DNA from 3 places in the Parabacteroides sp. KHUB-01 genome. Region 2 is predicted to be linked to each of the others. Evidence: riboswitches for the same ligand, from Rfam matches in the RefSeq annotation. Region 2 holds a riboswitch; each other region holds the start of a gene.

Region 1 (4,402 bases), 1.6 Mb from region 2:
TGTAGCTTTGCCTGTATTGATGTCATACACATAAATACATGGAGCAGAAGTTTCCGGATTAACTCCAATATAAGCATGTTGTGTTGTCACATAAGAACGCTGAGAGAATGTTCCGCTACAGAAAGGTAGATTCTTTCCGTCTGCCTGGATTTCTGTTTTCTGGTCTGTTGTAAGGTCAAGAATTGCGTAGTAGCAATTGTAGTTACTTCCCCAACCATCTTCACCTAACCCGCAATGAACAGGGTCCTGAATGTAAAGCAAAGCCTTGTTGCTGCCAAGATAGTCAACAGTTACTAGTTTTCCCTTGTCATAGTTATAACCTAAGTATGATTTGTCGAAATCCATTTCACCTTTGTTTATACGAAGAATACGGCCATACTGATAAGTAGTCTTTGGTGAGTTTGGTATTCTGTTGTTACAAGCAAGATACAAGTTGTCGTTTTCATCAAAGAACATCTTGTTTTGCAACAACTCACCATAAGCAGTTCCTGCCATCTGGTCTGCACGGTCTTCTTTAACTTCTTTCTCTACAGACATATCAGAAGGATTTATGAAAGCTGCATAGAAGTTTGTTTCTTCATTCTTATGCTGGAAGAAATAAATGATTTTATTGTCAGATTTTCTGTATCTTGCAAGACCAGAAGTACTGAACTTGTCACCTTCAGGACAAACCAAAGAAAGTTCGCCTTCTTCAATGATTCTCAAATCCTCGGCATTAAGTTTTGTCCACAGAATCTTGTTGGCAGAACCATTTGCAGCCAAAATAACCAATGTGTTATCATCAATCCAAGCGTGAGTATAACGGCGGTCTTTATATGTATTCTTTACGAAAGGCTGCTCTGCAATTCTTCTCAACTCATTGCCAACAATCTGGAACTTAACGAATCTGTCAGCAGAATTTGCAACCTGATAATAATACTTGCCTTTGATTATTGATTCCTGGTCCATATCTGCAGTAACATCGGCTCCGTCGTTCTTGAAGTCGATTGTTGTCTGCTCAGAAAGGTTTGTCAAACCCTTTACAAGAAGAGTTGTTTCCTTTCCCATACCACCAGTTTCACCGATTCCAACCCAAATATCAAAATGTGTTTCTTCTGTTTCTTCTTTGTTCGGATTATCAATTACAGGATCGTCTTCAGAACAGCTGCTGAAAATTGAACCGCACAAAGCTGTAGCCAATGTAAAGGCTAATAATTGTAACTTTTTCATTTATAATATAATTTAGTTTATGAATACTCTGAACTTACAGAAAAACGAACGTCCAGGTTTCTGGAGCATATAGTTGTCGTAAACTGTTTTGTCAAATATATTGTTGCATTCAAGTGATACGTTGTATCTTTCCTTAGCCCATGAATATGTGAGGCGCGCACTGTGAATATGCTGAGTAGGAATTCTTGATTTTGTTTCCAAAGCTCCATATCCTTCCCATGTGAGATAGAACCAGTGGACATACTGATAATCATAGCTTAAGCGGAACTTAGTGTCGTTAACAAACAAATCTCGCCAAGTAAAATCTATTTCGGCATTACCGAAAAGCCAAGGTCTGTTTGGCACCTTGTTGTTATATGATATCGAAGGCTTTCCGTCTTCTCTGTATTTCTTCTTGTCGCGGGCATCCTGATAACTGCAGTTAACTATTGCCTGAAGGAAATCTCCCCAATTGTATCTCACCTCACCTTCAACGCCTTTGATATCTACGCTTGATACGTTGTCGTATTGCATCATTCCTTCGCTTTCGGAAATCACGGCATAGATATAATCGTTCACATCTCTGTAGAATCCGTTTACTTCATAATAAAGCATATGTTCCGGAGCCAGGAGCATTGTGCCGAAAGCTCCAAGATTCACATTGTTGCTGCTCTCAGGCTTCAAGGCGATATTTGGATAAATAGTTGTTCCATTACCCAAAAGCTCGCGTGCCAAAGGCAAACGTACGCTATGTTCATAAGACAGTTTTAGCGCCAACTCATCAAGCAATGAATAACGGCTTCCCAATCCGTATCCTAAATGATTCTTTGTTGATTTGGAAGGAACTTCGTCCGAACCTGTTATCCATGACAAATCCTGCTGCTGGATATCGAGGTGATTTATATAATCCTTTATAAAATAAGTGTTTTCCATCTTTCCCGAGAAAAACGACTGATTGTATGACAATCCCAGTATATGTTTTGCCAATATATCGTTAGAAGGCTCAAACTCAGTGTCGATTTCATCATAACGGTCGTTTCCTGTTCTGTTGAGCAAATAATTCAGATTAAGAGAATGATGTCTGTTGAAAGAATAGTTCAAATTGGCACGCGCAATCGTCAACGGGCGGTTGTAATGACGCAGCGAACGGTCTTTTCCTGTAATCTCATTTCTCGAACTTTCAATATAATTTCCATTCCAGTCGTATTTGCGGAAAGCAGAATCGACTGTCAGAGAATAATCCCACGTATGTGAAACAGAAGCATTAAACTGAAGTCCATCAACAAGGAAATCCTTTTTCTGATAACGTGCCGAAATATTCCAGGCATGCGAAAACAGCTCTGCCTCGCCATAAACCTTTTTCTGCGTTGAACCGGTCTGAAGTTCCTTATCTACTTTCGAGAATGAACCAGAAACAAAGAACAAATCCGCCCAGCTGCGGTTTGTAACTCCAATTTCAATCTGGCCGAGAAGAGAAAAATAGTCGTCGTGAAAGCGGCGGCGGTCAACTGCAACATACTTACGGCTTTCCTCATCCCAAACCTCAACACCTTTCATCATATAGTTGTTCTTCGAATAATTCACACCGATGGTCGGGCGAATAAGAAGTCCGGTTTTCTTTTCAACAAACTGAGCATTCAAATCTGCCTTGTGAGTATGGAATGAACCTATTCCATAGGATAAATCCAAATAGTTTTTCTTTTCTTCTTTAGTTATAATATTGATTGCTCCGCCCAAAGCATCGGCTCCAAGACTGGCAGGAACTACTCCTTTGTATATTTCAACGCGGTCGATAAGGTTAACAGGCAAATTGGCTAGAGAAACTCCGCTACCTTTCGTATCAAGAGGCATGCCGTCGAGGAAATAGCGGACAGAGTTTCCGGACATTCCATTTATCGAAAGTTCGAAATCGGAACCCAAACCGCCTTCTTCACGGATACGGACACCGGTTGTCTTGTTTACAATCGAACTTATATTATTTACCGAAGTAGTGAGTGATTTCACGTCAAGAGCATTAACAGAAAAAGCACCTTCCTTTAGTTTCTGGCTCTTGGTTTTTCCATAAACCTCAACATTATCCAAATCAACTGTTCCGCTTTTCAGAACAATATCCACTCTCCTGTTCTCTTTAATGCTGATTTTCTGACTTGAAGTTTCATAACCAACCGACGAAACAAGGATTGTGTATGTTCCCGGCTTAACTTTTATCTCAAAATACCCGTTGTCATCCGAATATGTTCCTATGGAAGTATTCTCAATGGCAACGGCAGCTACAGCCACAGGATTCTTTCCTTCGTCTTTCACAAAACCGGAAAGACTGACTTTCTCCTGGGCATTCAGACTGGAGAAAAACGTGAAAAAAATGAATAATAAAATGTTTATATGTCTCATCACCAATTTATTTTCCGTAAAAAAAGCACAGAAAACCCGGATATAAACAAAATAAACGAACAAGAGTGTAAGTTTTTCAACAGCATAAATTTGAAATAACCTATTCAGATGTTTGTCTGCTTTGTATCCCGAAAGCTTTCCGACAAATAATCAAGGACTTGGCAGGTCTTCTGACTTGCTCCTTCTTCGTGACGCCTTCCCGTCGCTATCCAGACAGTGGCAAAAGATATGCCCGAAGAATCCAAAAGAGCTTACAGCAGCGGGTCTGTTCAGGATTCTCACCTGATTCCCTTTTCATTGTATGACTGAGATTTCAGACATACAACACCAAATCGGCTGCAAAGGTAGGTATTTATTATATAATATCTCATGTTTTTAACATCTAAATCAAACTATCAAATTCATATTATCATTTATTCAAGAAAATCAAGGGCTTACATTTTCATCATATTTCTATGCGTTGGAAAACTTTTTTCATATATTATGAAAAACTTTTTTCACCGCAATGAAAATTTTTTTCCATATATTATGAAAATCTTTTTCCACATATTATGGAATTTCTTTTCCACCACAATGAAATTCCGTATTTTTCCCAAACTCGGAAAAAATACTCTATCTTTGACAAGCAAACTTAATTCAAAATATCATGACACAAACTAACAGATTACTATCGCTGGACGTTATGCGAGGCATAACGATTGCCGGCATGATTCTGGTAAACGACCCAGGTTCGTGGGAATACGTTTATGCACCGCTGAGACATGCCAAATGGGATGGCTTCACTCCCACCGACCTTGTTTTCCCATTCTTTATGTTTATAATG
Region 2 (4,402 bases):
CTATTGCGGTATCAGCTTATTCATATATGGCATTGGTGCCAATCATCCAGCCTCCATTCATGCGTTTGTTGACTACTAAGAAAGAACGTTTGATCCGTATGAAACCGCCGAGAGCCGTTTCACAGACTGAAAAGATCATGTTCCCGATCGTAGGTTTGTTGTTGACTGCTTTCTTGGTTCCTTCTGGTCTTCCATTGTTGGGTATGTTGTTCTTCGGTAACTTGTGTAAAGAAAGTGGTGTTACTCGCCGTTTGGCAGAAACAGCTCGTGGTCCGCTGATCGACGTTATCACTATGCTTCTTGGTGTTACTGTAGGTGCTTCAACTCAGGCAACTCAGTTCTTGACATTGAACTCAATCAAAATCTTCGGTTTGGGTGCATTGTCATTCGTAATCGCAACTTGTGCAGGTGTATTGTTCGTTAAATTCTTCAACTTGTTCTTGAAAGAAGGTAACAAGATCAATCCGCTTATCGGTAACTCTGGTGTATCAGCCGTTCCTGATGCTGCTCGTATCTCACAGAACGTAGGTTTGGAATACGATCCTAGCAACTATTTGTTGATGCACGCTATGGGTCCGAACGTAGCAGGTGTAATCGGTTCTGCAGTAGCAGCCGGTATCTTGTTAGGTTTCTTGGGATAATAGATTGAATATATTACTATAATGAAACGAGGTAGTTCCTAATTGGAATTATCTCGTTTTTGTTTTATGAAATATATATACCATAAATCGAGAACAAAAACGTACACTATAATTTGCCACTCCACTCTCCTTTTCATATCTTTGCAACGATAAAAACAAAGGTGTAATATTCAGCCGTTCGGCTAATATTAGTAAAAGGGAATTCGGTGTGAATCCGAAGCTGTACCCGTAGCTGTAAGTCTATTAATCCACAGGCGTACTCTTTATGCCACTGGCTATTTGCCGGGAAGGTGCCTGCATTATGGAAGACAAGCCAGAAAACCTGCCTTTGTTGGTTGTGCCGGCAATTCTCGGGTAAGAGCTGCTGCTAACTCTTTAATTCTATTTATGCTAAGAAAAAGATGTTTTTGTCTGCAAGGACTCATTAGTCTTTTGCTGCTCGTCTGCACACATACAAATGCACAGATTGATACAACTAAGACGCAGGATTTGTCGGAAGTTGAAATCACGGCAAAGTCACGACCTTCAACAACCCGCTCATCTGCACCTATTCAGCTTTTGGACAAGAAAAGTATTGAAATGCTGGGCATGCAGGATTTGTCCGAAGCTATAAAAAGATTCTCCGGAATTACTGTCCAGGATTATGGAGGTGTTGGCGGACTCAAAACTGTCTCAGTAAGAAGTCTTGGTGCAAAACATACAGCCGTAAGTTATGATGGAATAACTATTACGGATGCACAGAGCGGACAAGTAGATATCAGTCGTTTCTCGTTGGATAATGTAGGAATGATTTCTCTATCCATCGGGCAAACTGACGATATATTCCAGACAGCCAGAATGTATGCATCTGCCGGAGCTTTAAGCATACAAACCTCTGCTCCGGAGTTTACCGACAAATCATTCAATCTGAAAGGGAAAATCAAAGGCGGTTCTTTCGGTCTGATAAATCCTTCTGTAAATTATGAGCAGAAATTAGGTTCTAAATGGTCTGCTTCAGTATATGGAAACTGGACGAAAAGCAACGGTGAATATCCTTTTACTCTGGTGAACGGAAATCAGATTACAGAAGAAACACGACGAAACAGCGACATCACAAGTCTGCGCCTCGAAGCAAATATATACGGAAACCTTGGAAATGCCGGAGACTTGAAGGCAAAAGTATATTACTATGATTCCGAACGTGGTTTGCCGGGAAGTGTTATATTATACAACAACACGGCAAATGAACGTCTTTGGGACAATAACTTCTTCACTCAAGTGAACTATACAAAAGCATTTTCCGATATGTGGAAAATACGTGCTGATTTGAAATACAATTATTCTTTCAGCAAATATCTTGATGTGAATGACAAATATGCAGATGGATTCCAGAAGGACCTGAACACTCAGAACGAATATTATGCTTCGCTCGGTGCTTTGTTCTGTCCTCTTTCTGGATTGTCTTTCTCTCTGAATTCGGATATTGCAAGAGCTATGCTCGACAATAATTACATGAATTCTCCAATGCCGAAAAGGTGGACTTCGCTGACTGCTCTTGCCGCGCAATACAAGAACTCAAGAATTACAGCAACAGCAAGCGTCCTCGGCACATACATTACTGATGAAGTTGAATATGGCGACAAACCTGCCGACAGAAAAAGACTCTCTCCTGCCCTTAGCCTTTCGTGGCGACCATTCGAAGAGCAGAATCTGAGAGTGAGAGCTTCATTCAAAGATGCTTTCCGTGTTCCTACTTTCACAGACCTTTATTATCTGCGAATGGGAAACACAAATCTGGTTCCGGAAAAAGCTACGCAATACAACATCGGATTGACATGGAGTGAGCGCCTTGCATTCTTCAGTCTGATAAATATATCGGCAGATGCTTATTACAACAAAGTGAAGGACAAAATCGTTGCTTTGCCTACATTATATATATGGAAAATGATGAATTTCGGCGAAGTAGATATTAAAGGTGTTGATATAAATTTCAACTCTGAAATTCCGCTGTATGATAAGATTATTCTTTCTCTGTCGTCTGCTTACAGCTATCAATACGCTGTTGACGTAACTGATAAATCAGCCAAAAACTATAAACATCAGATTCCTTATACACCGCGGCACTCTGGTTCAGTTTCGGCTATGATTGAGAATCCCTAGGTAAATATCAGTTACAGTCTGATTGCTACCGGAGACAGATATGCATTGCCTCAGAATATTGAAAGCAATCTGATTAAATCATATATGGAACATACAATCTCCGCAAACCGCAGTTTCACAATAAAGAATAAAGTAAAATTACGCCTGCAAGGAGAAATAGTGAATCTTACAAACAAAACTTATGAGGTGATTCAATATTATCCTATGCCGGGAAGATCGTGGAGATTGAGTCTAGGAATTGAGTATTAATGAAGTTGACAAGGAGAGAATGCCTGATAATCTGGTCAACTCGTTCCCTTGTCAACTCGTTCCATCAAGCTATATATTTATAAATCTAAATATCAATAAAATGAAAAAGAAAAACTATTTTGCACTTTGTGCTCTTTTGATGGCTTCAACCTTGGTTGGTTGCAGCAAAGATGATGCAGAAAACAATCCACAGCCGGAGCAGCCGGGACAAACTGTCCTCAACGGATATTATGTTCTGAACAGCGGAAAAATGGGAAGTAACAATTCAACAATAACTTTCTATAATACCGAAAGTAAAGAAACAACAAGCGATATTTTTGAAACTGCCAATGGTAGAAAACTTGGTGATACAGCAAATGATATGATTATCTATGGCTCAAAGATTTATCTGGCTGTATATGGTTCACAGACTATTGAAGTGACAGACTTGAACGGCAAATCACTCAAACAGATAAAAAGCAATACAGATAAACCATTGCAGCCAAGAGCTTTCACTTCATACGGCGGCAAAGTTTATGTTTCTTTGTTTGACGGCTATGTTGCAAGTATCGACACAACATCACTGGAAATAGACAACACAGTTGCTGTTGGCAGAAATCCGGAACAATTAACTGTAGCAAACGGAAAATTGTATGTTGCAAACTCTGGTGGTCTTGACTATAATACTGAAGTTGGCTACGACAAAACTGTTTCTGTCGTAAATCTTGAATCATTCACAGAAACAAAGAAAATTGAAGCCGTTCTTAACCCATGTAATGTTCAGCGTGATTCACAGGAAGATGTATATCTTGTTTCTATGGGTAATTATGCTGATGTTCCAAACACATTGCAGAAAATAAATACTTCGACAGACGAAATATCAACTGTTTCTGTTGCAAATGCTACTGAAATGGCTTCACTTGGTGATAAAATATTCATGATGTATTCTCAGTATGATGAAAACTGGAATCAGACAATTACTTATTATATGTATGACGCGATAAATGAAAATATAATAACTGATTCTGCGCTGAAAGAAACTATTGCTAAGCCTTATAAGATTGCAGCAGACAAAGCTTCTAACATGCTATTTGTCACTGAATCAGACTATACAAATAACGGAGACGTATATTGTTTCGACGGAGACGGAAATCTTAAAGTTAAGTTCGAAGCTGGTCTGAATCCTATAAAGGTTATTGCTTCAAGCGTACAATAATCGAGAAATATAGAATTATTAACTTCGCCACAACTGTGGTTTAATTAGGTCACAGCCGTGGCGAAATTAAATCACAACTGTGGCGAGATTAAATCACAGCTGTGACTAAAATAGTTTATACTGAACAACAGGGCAAATAAAAATATAAGCAATAAACTTCAATTTTGCAACCGGAAAA
Region 3 (4,402 bases), 1.0 Mb from region 2:
ATATATTTCAAGAATACCTCGCTTTACCAATGCATCAAGAACGGCAGAACTGCAATTACTTCTTTCCAGAAGCTCTTTCTTTGATATTTCTTCCTCATTGTTATCAGTCATGCAATGAGAAAGGTCGATATATGCTAGAAGGAGAGTTTCCTGCTTAGGAGCTCTTTTGACAAGTTCAAAAGCTTCCTGCAGTTTTTCTTCAGATTTCCATTCATTGCATAATCTTACGTAAGATTGGGTTTTCGGTGTGAAACCTTGCTTTATCTCTTCGTTTACAACAATTGCCTCCTTTTGCATCAGAGAAGAAATTACTGGTACAACATTCCTCAGTCCGGTTTTCTTTTCTAATTCCGAAACGGTTAATTTCAGCACACCGGAAAGAGCATCAAGAACAGCAATTTCAGCCGGTCTCAGTTGTTCGGTCGCTTGAAAATCTTCATTGAGAGAAACGGCAGTTTCACTTTCCAGTTTGAGGCCCGAAGGAACTGCAGCTTTGTAAACATCACCAAGCTTACAGATATAATATTCGCTAATCCATTGCCAGAACCTCAGTTGTGGGCGGCGCAGCACTGGAGTGAGATCCAGAATTGCATAAATATCTTTCGTTTCATAGTTGGATTCAGGTTTTCTGTCGTGAACAGCCATGACAATAGCAGTATAATATTTCTTCTTACCGAAGTGAACAATTACACGGCACCCGGGTACAACAGATTTTTCCATATCTTCTGGAATATGGTATGTATAACTGTTTTCCAAGGGCAAAGGCAATATTACATCTGCATATTTCATATCATGAACTAAATATTAAAGAGAATAAAATTACAAGGATATAAAAAATGAAGAAGTTAAGAAATCCTTTTACCATATATAGGTGGATTTCCCAACTTCTTCCAAGATTAATTTATGAATTTTTAGAACAGAATTGCAGCGGAGATTGACCATCCACGATTCTTACCGTTCATATTCAGTTTGTCGATACTGTAATTGTCTGTTAATCCTAATCCGTAGTTCAAACCAACCTGAAGATGTTTGATAACTTCAACACCGGCACCAAAATTAAGACCGGCACTAAAAGATTTTGTCTTGAACTGATCGCCAACACTTCCCAAGTTATCAATAAAAGTATCAAAAGAATCACTGTTCCCAAGTTTGAATCCGATGTATGGACCCGCAGTAAGATATACTTTCAATATTGGCAATCCGAATTTCCATTTTAAATTAACAGGAACATCAAGATAGTCTGTACGGAATGTTTCGCCATAAGCTTCCATACCTTTCTGAGAATATAAAACTGCAGCATCAAATCCCAGACCAATTACCGGAGCCATCAATTCAACCATAGGACCGATATGAAATCCGGTCATATTTGATGCATTAAAATTCTCTACTGGATCTGAAAAATGTATTGACGAAATGTTTGCACCACCTTTGACACCAATTCTGAATTGAGCTTGAGCTGGTAAAGTCAATATTGCCAACAGAGCAATTAAAAATAAACTAAACTTCTTTTTCATATTCTTATATTATTAAAGTGAAAATTATGCCGATATGAAATAATACCTATATTTCATTACTGGCATATAAATCAAATACAAATAAATATATTAAAATTGAAATTCCATATAAATAAATTGCTAAAAAAAGAAAAGCACGATTACTGGCGGAGCTCATCCCGCCGGAAACCGTGCTTTTATTCCTAATTATTATGGCAAAATAATTAAAAAATCAAACTTGTTTGTTTCAGACGGATGAGTAAGAAATTTCAGATAAAAACCTTTCTGCAAGAAGTTTAATGGAAGAAGTTTATATCTTCAGGTCTTTCCTCGAAACCTTCTGAAACTGAGCATTGCAGGTCTTCTGACTTACTTCCAGATAAAGCGCCTTCCCGGATATTTACCAGTGGCTAAAGGAATGCTTTTCCGTTTTTATGAAGTTTACAGCAGCGGGACTGTTCAGGATTCTCACCTGATTCCCTTTTAATCTTATCCGGCGACAACCGGATTAAGAACAATGTTCAGTTGCAAATATAATGCTTTTTTGATATTATGAAACTCTATGCCGATTTAAATTTTCTCCAACGATTGTGACAAATCTTTAATAATATCGTCAATATGCTCAGTTCCAATTGACAGACGTACAGTTCCAGGAAAAATTTCCTGTTCCAGTTTTTCCTTGTCCGACAATTGAGAGTGAGTAGTTGTTGATGGATGAATTACAAGAGACTTCACATCAGCAACATTGGCAAGAAGTGAGAATATTTGCAGATTGTCTATGAATGCATGTGCCTCTTTGGTTCCACCTTTCAAATTGATGGTAAAAATAGAACCGCCACCGTTAGGGAAATATCTCTTGTAAAGCTCATGGTCAGGATGCTCCGGCAGAGAAGGATGATTTACCTTTTCCACTTTCGGATGAGATTTCAGAAAATCTACTACCCGTAAAGCATTATATACATGACGTTCAACACGTAGAGAAAGAGTTTCGATACCTTGCAACAGAAGGAAAGCACTTATCGGACTGATAGCAGCACCGGTATCGCGAAGGAGAATAGCTCTTATACGTGTTATATATGCAGCATTCCCCGCAACTTCGCTGAACACCGCACCATGATAGCAAGGATCAGGTTCCGTCAGCTGTGGAAATTTACCAGAAGCTTTCCAGTTGAATTTTCCGGAATCAACTATGATACCACCGAGAGTAGTTCCATGTCCGCCTATAAATTTCGTAGCAGAATGAACAACAATATCAGCTCCATGCTCGATAGGACGCAAAAGGAAAGGTGTAGCGAAAGTGTTGTCAACAATCAGAGGAATATTATGTCTGTGAGCAATATCGGCAACTATACTTATATCAATAATATTGGAATGAGGGTTGCCTAATGTTTCAATGAATATAAACTTTGTATTTTCCTGTATAGCATTCTCGAAATTTTCCAAATTTGAAGGATCAACAAAAGTTGTTGATACTCCATATTGAGGCAAAGTATGTTCCAGAAGATTATAAGTACCACCGTAAATAGTTTTTGCTGCAACAATATGGTCGCCCGAGCGGGTAATATTCTGGAAAGCATAAGTTATAGCAGCAGCTCCGGAAGCAACAGCAAGAGCTGCAATACCACCTTCAAGCGCAGCAATTCTTTTTTCCAGTACATCTTGAGTTGAATTAGTAAGGCGTCCGTATATGTTACCTGCATCAGTCAGATTGAACCTGGCTTCAGCATGTGCCGAATTTCTGAAAACATAGGAAGTTGTCTGATAAATAGGAACAGCTCGTGCATCTGTCGCAGGATCCGGCTGTTCTTGACCAACGTGTAATTGTAAAGTCTCAAAGTGTAGATTGTCTAGCTTCATATTAATATTGTGTACAATTTGTATACAATATTATAGAAAAAAGTTGATTTGTGCAAATTGTGGGCGGTTTTGGTGACAAGCTGATAAATTAACAAGGAGACAGAATACACTTCTTGTCTCCTTGTCAACATATTTCTTTGTATTCTTCAATTACTGATGCTCAGGACGTAACAAATCATTTACAGTCTTAACCGGATTGAATGTACTGATAGGAACTTCAACAAACACAGTATTCCAGTTGCTCATTGCGCCATTCCACAATCCAGGCAATTCCAGAGCCTTCAGCTCACGTCCGTCTTTGCTCTTATGAGAGATAAATCCTGTATTTTTATCTACATAGTCCGGCAAATTATATTTCTCACCTTTATGATTCTTGACAGCACAAACCAAATCAACAGGATTGAAGTGAGTGCCTTTTTCAAACAAAGCTTTCTTCTGAGGATCGTTCATGTCAATCTGAGAACTTTCCAGAACCTGTAAAGAAACAGTACCGTCAGGATTAACAGCTAAGAACGGACCGCCACCAGGTTCGCCAACATTCTTAACCATTCCACAAACACGGATAGGGCGAAGAAGTTTGCTCTTTATATAAAGAATCAATTCTGCATCTTCCAAATCTTTGATGTCCGGCTTGCGGATACAAAGTTCGTTCTGCAAGAAATGAATCATTTCTTCAATCTGGCTGTGTGAATATTTACCTGTTTCGATAAGATTCAGATAACCGAATATCTTTTCCTGAAGAGTTACCAAAACACCTGCCAGTACTTTTTTCCATATAACAGTTGAGCATTTGAAGCTGTCTGGAACAACATTATCGATATTCTTAACGAAAACAACATCAGCATCAACATCATTCAAGTTTTCAATCAAAGCACCGTGACCACCCGGACGGAAAAGAAGATTTCCATTCTTGTCGCGGAAAGGAGTGTTGTCCATAGCTGCGGCAACAGTGTCTGTGCTTGGCTTCTGAACACTGAAAGAAATATCGTATTTTACAGAAAAACGATCTTCGAATATAGGTTTTTTAGACATTACAAGCTGTTCGAAAAGCT

Evidence for each region. A riboswitch is a leader RNA that binds a small molecule or an ion and turns the genes downstream of it on or off. The one in region 2 is predicted to bind cobalamin.
Region 1: another riboswitch for cobalamin. It lies ahead of ACYIAR_RS09450 (TonB-dependent receptor); the one in region 2 lies ahead of ACYIAR_RS02735 (TonB-dependent receptor plug domain-containing protein).
Region 3: another riboswitch for cobalamin. It lies ahead of ACYIAR_RS07255 (porin family protein); the one in region 2 lies ahead of ACYIAR_RS02735 (TonB-dependent receptor plug domain-containing protein).

The regions. Positions count from the first base shown of each region.
Region 1 covers NZ_CM153256.1:2,171,480-2,175,881, forward strand. Annotated here, with positions in the region: gene ACYIAR_RS09445 (hypothetical protein) at 1-1,209, opposite strand, end outside; gene ACYIAR_RS09450 (TonB-dependent receptor) at 1,222-3,579, opposite strand; cobalamin riboswitch at 3,723-3,926, opposite strand; gene ACYIAR_RS09455 (acyltransferase family protein) at 4,226-4,402, shown strand, end outside.
Region 2 covers NZ_CM153256.1:564,407-568,808, forward strand. Annotated here, with positions in the region: gene ACYIAR_RS02730 (sodium ion-translocating decarboxylase subunit beta) at 1-641, shown strand, start outside; cobalamin riboswitch at 784-985, shown strand; partial or broken gene ACYIAR_RS02735 (TonB-dependent receptor plug domain-containing protein) at 1,029-3,029, shown strand; gene ACYIAR_RS02740 (YncE family protein) at 3,130-4,224, shown strand.
Region 3 covers NZ_CM153256.1:1,613,014-1,617,415, reverse strand. Annotated here, with positions in the region: gene priA (replication restart helicase PriA) at 1-789, opposite strand, end outside; gene ACYIAR_RS07255 (porin family protein) at 912-1,514, opposite strand; cobalamin riboswitch at 1,831-2,022, opposite strand; gene ACYIAR_RS07250 (O-acetylhomoserine aminocarboxypropyltransferase/cysteine synthase family protein) at 2,064-3,350, opposite strand; gene ACYIAR_RS07245 (DUF4301 family protein) at 3,501-4,402, opposite strand, start outside.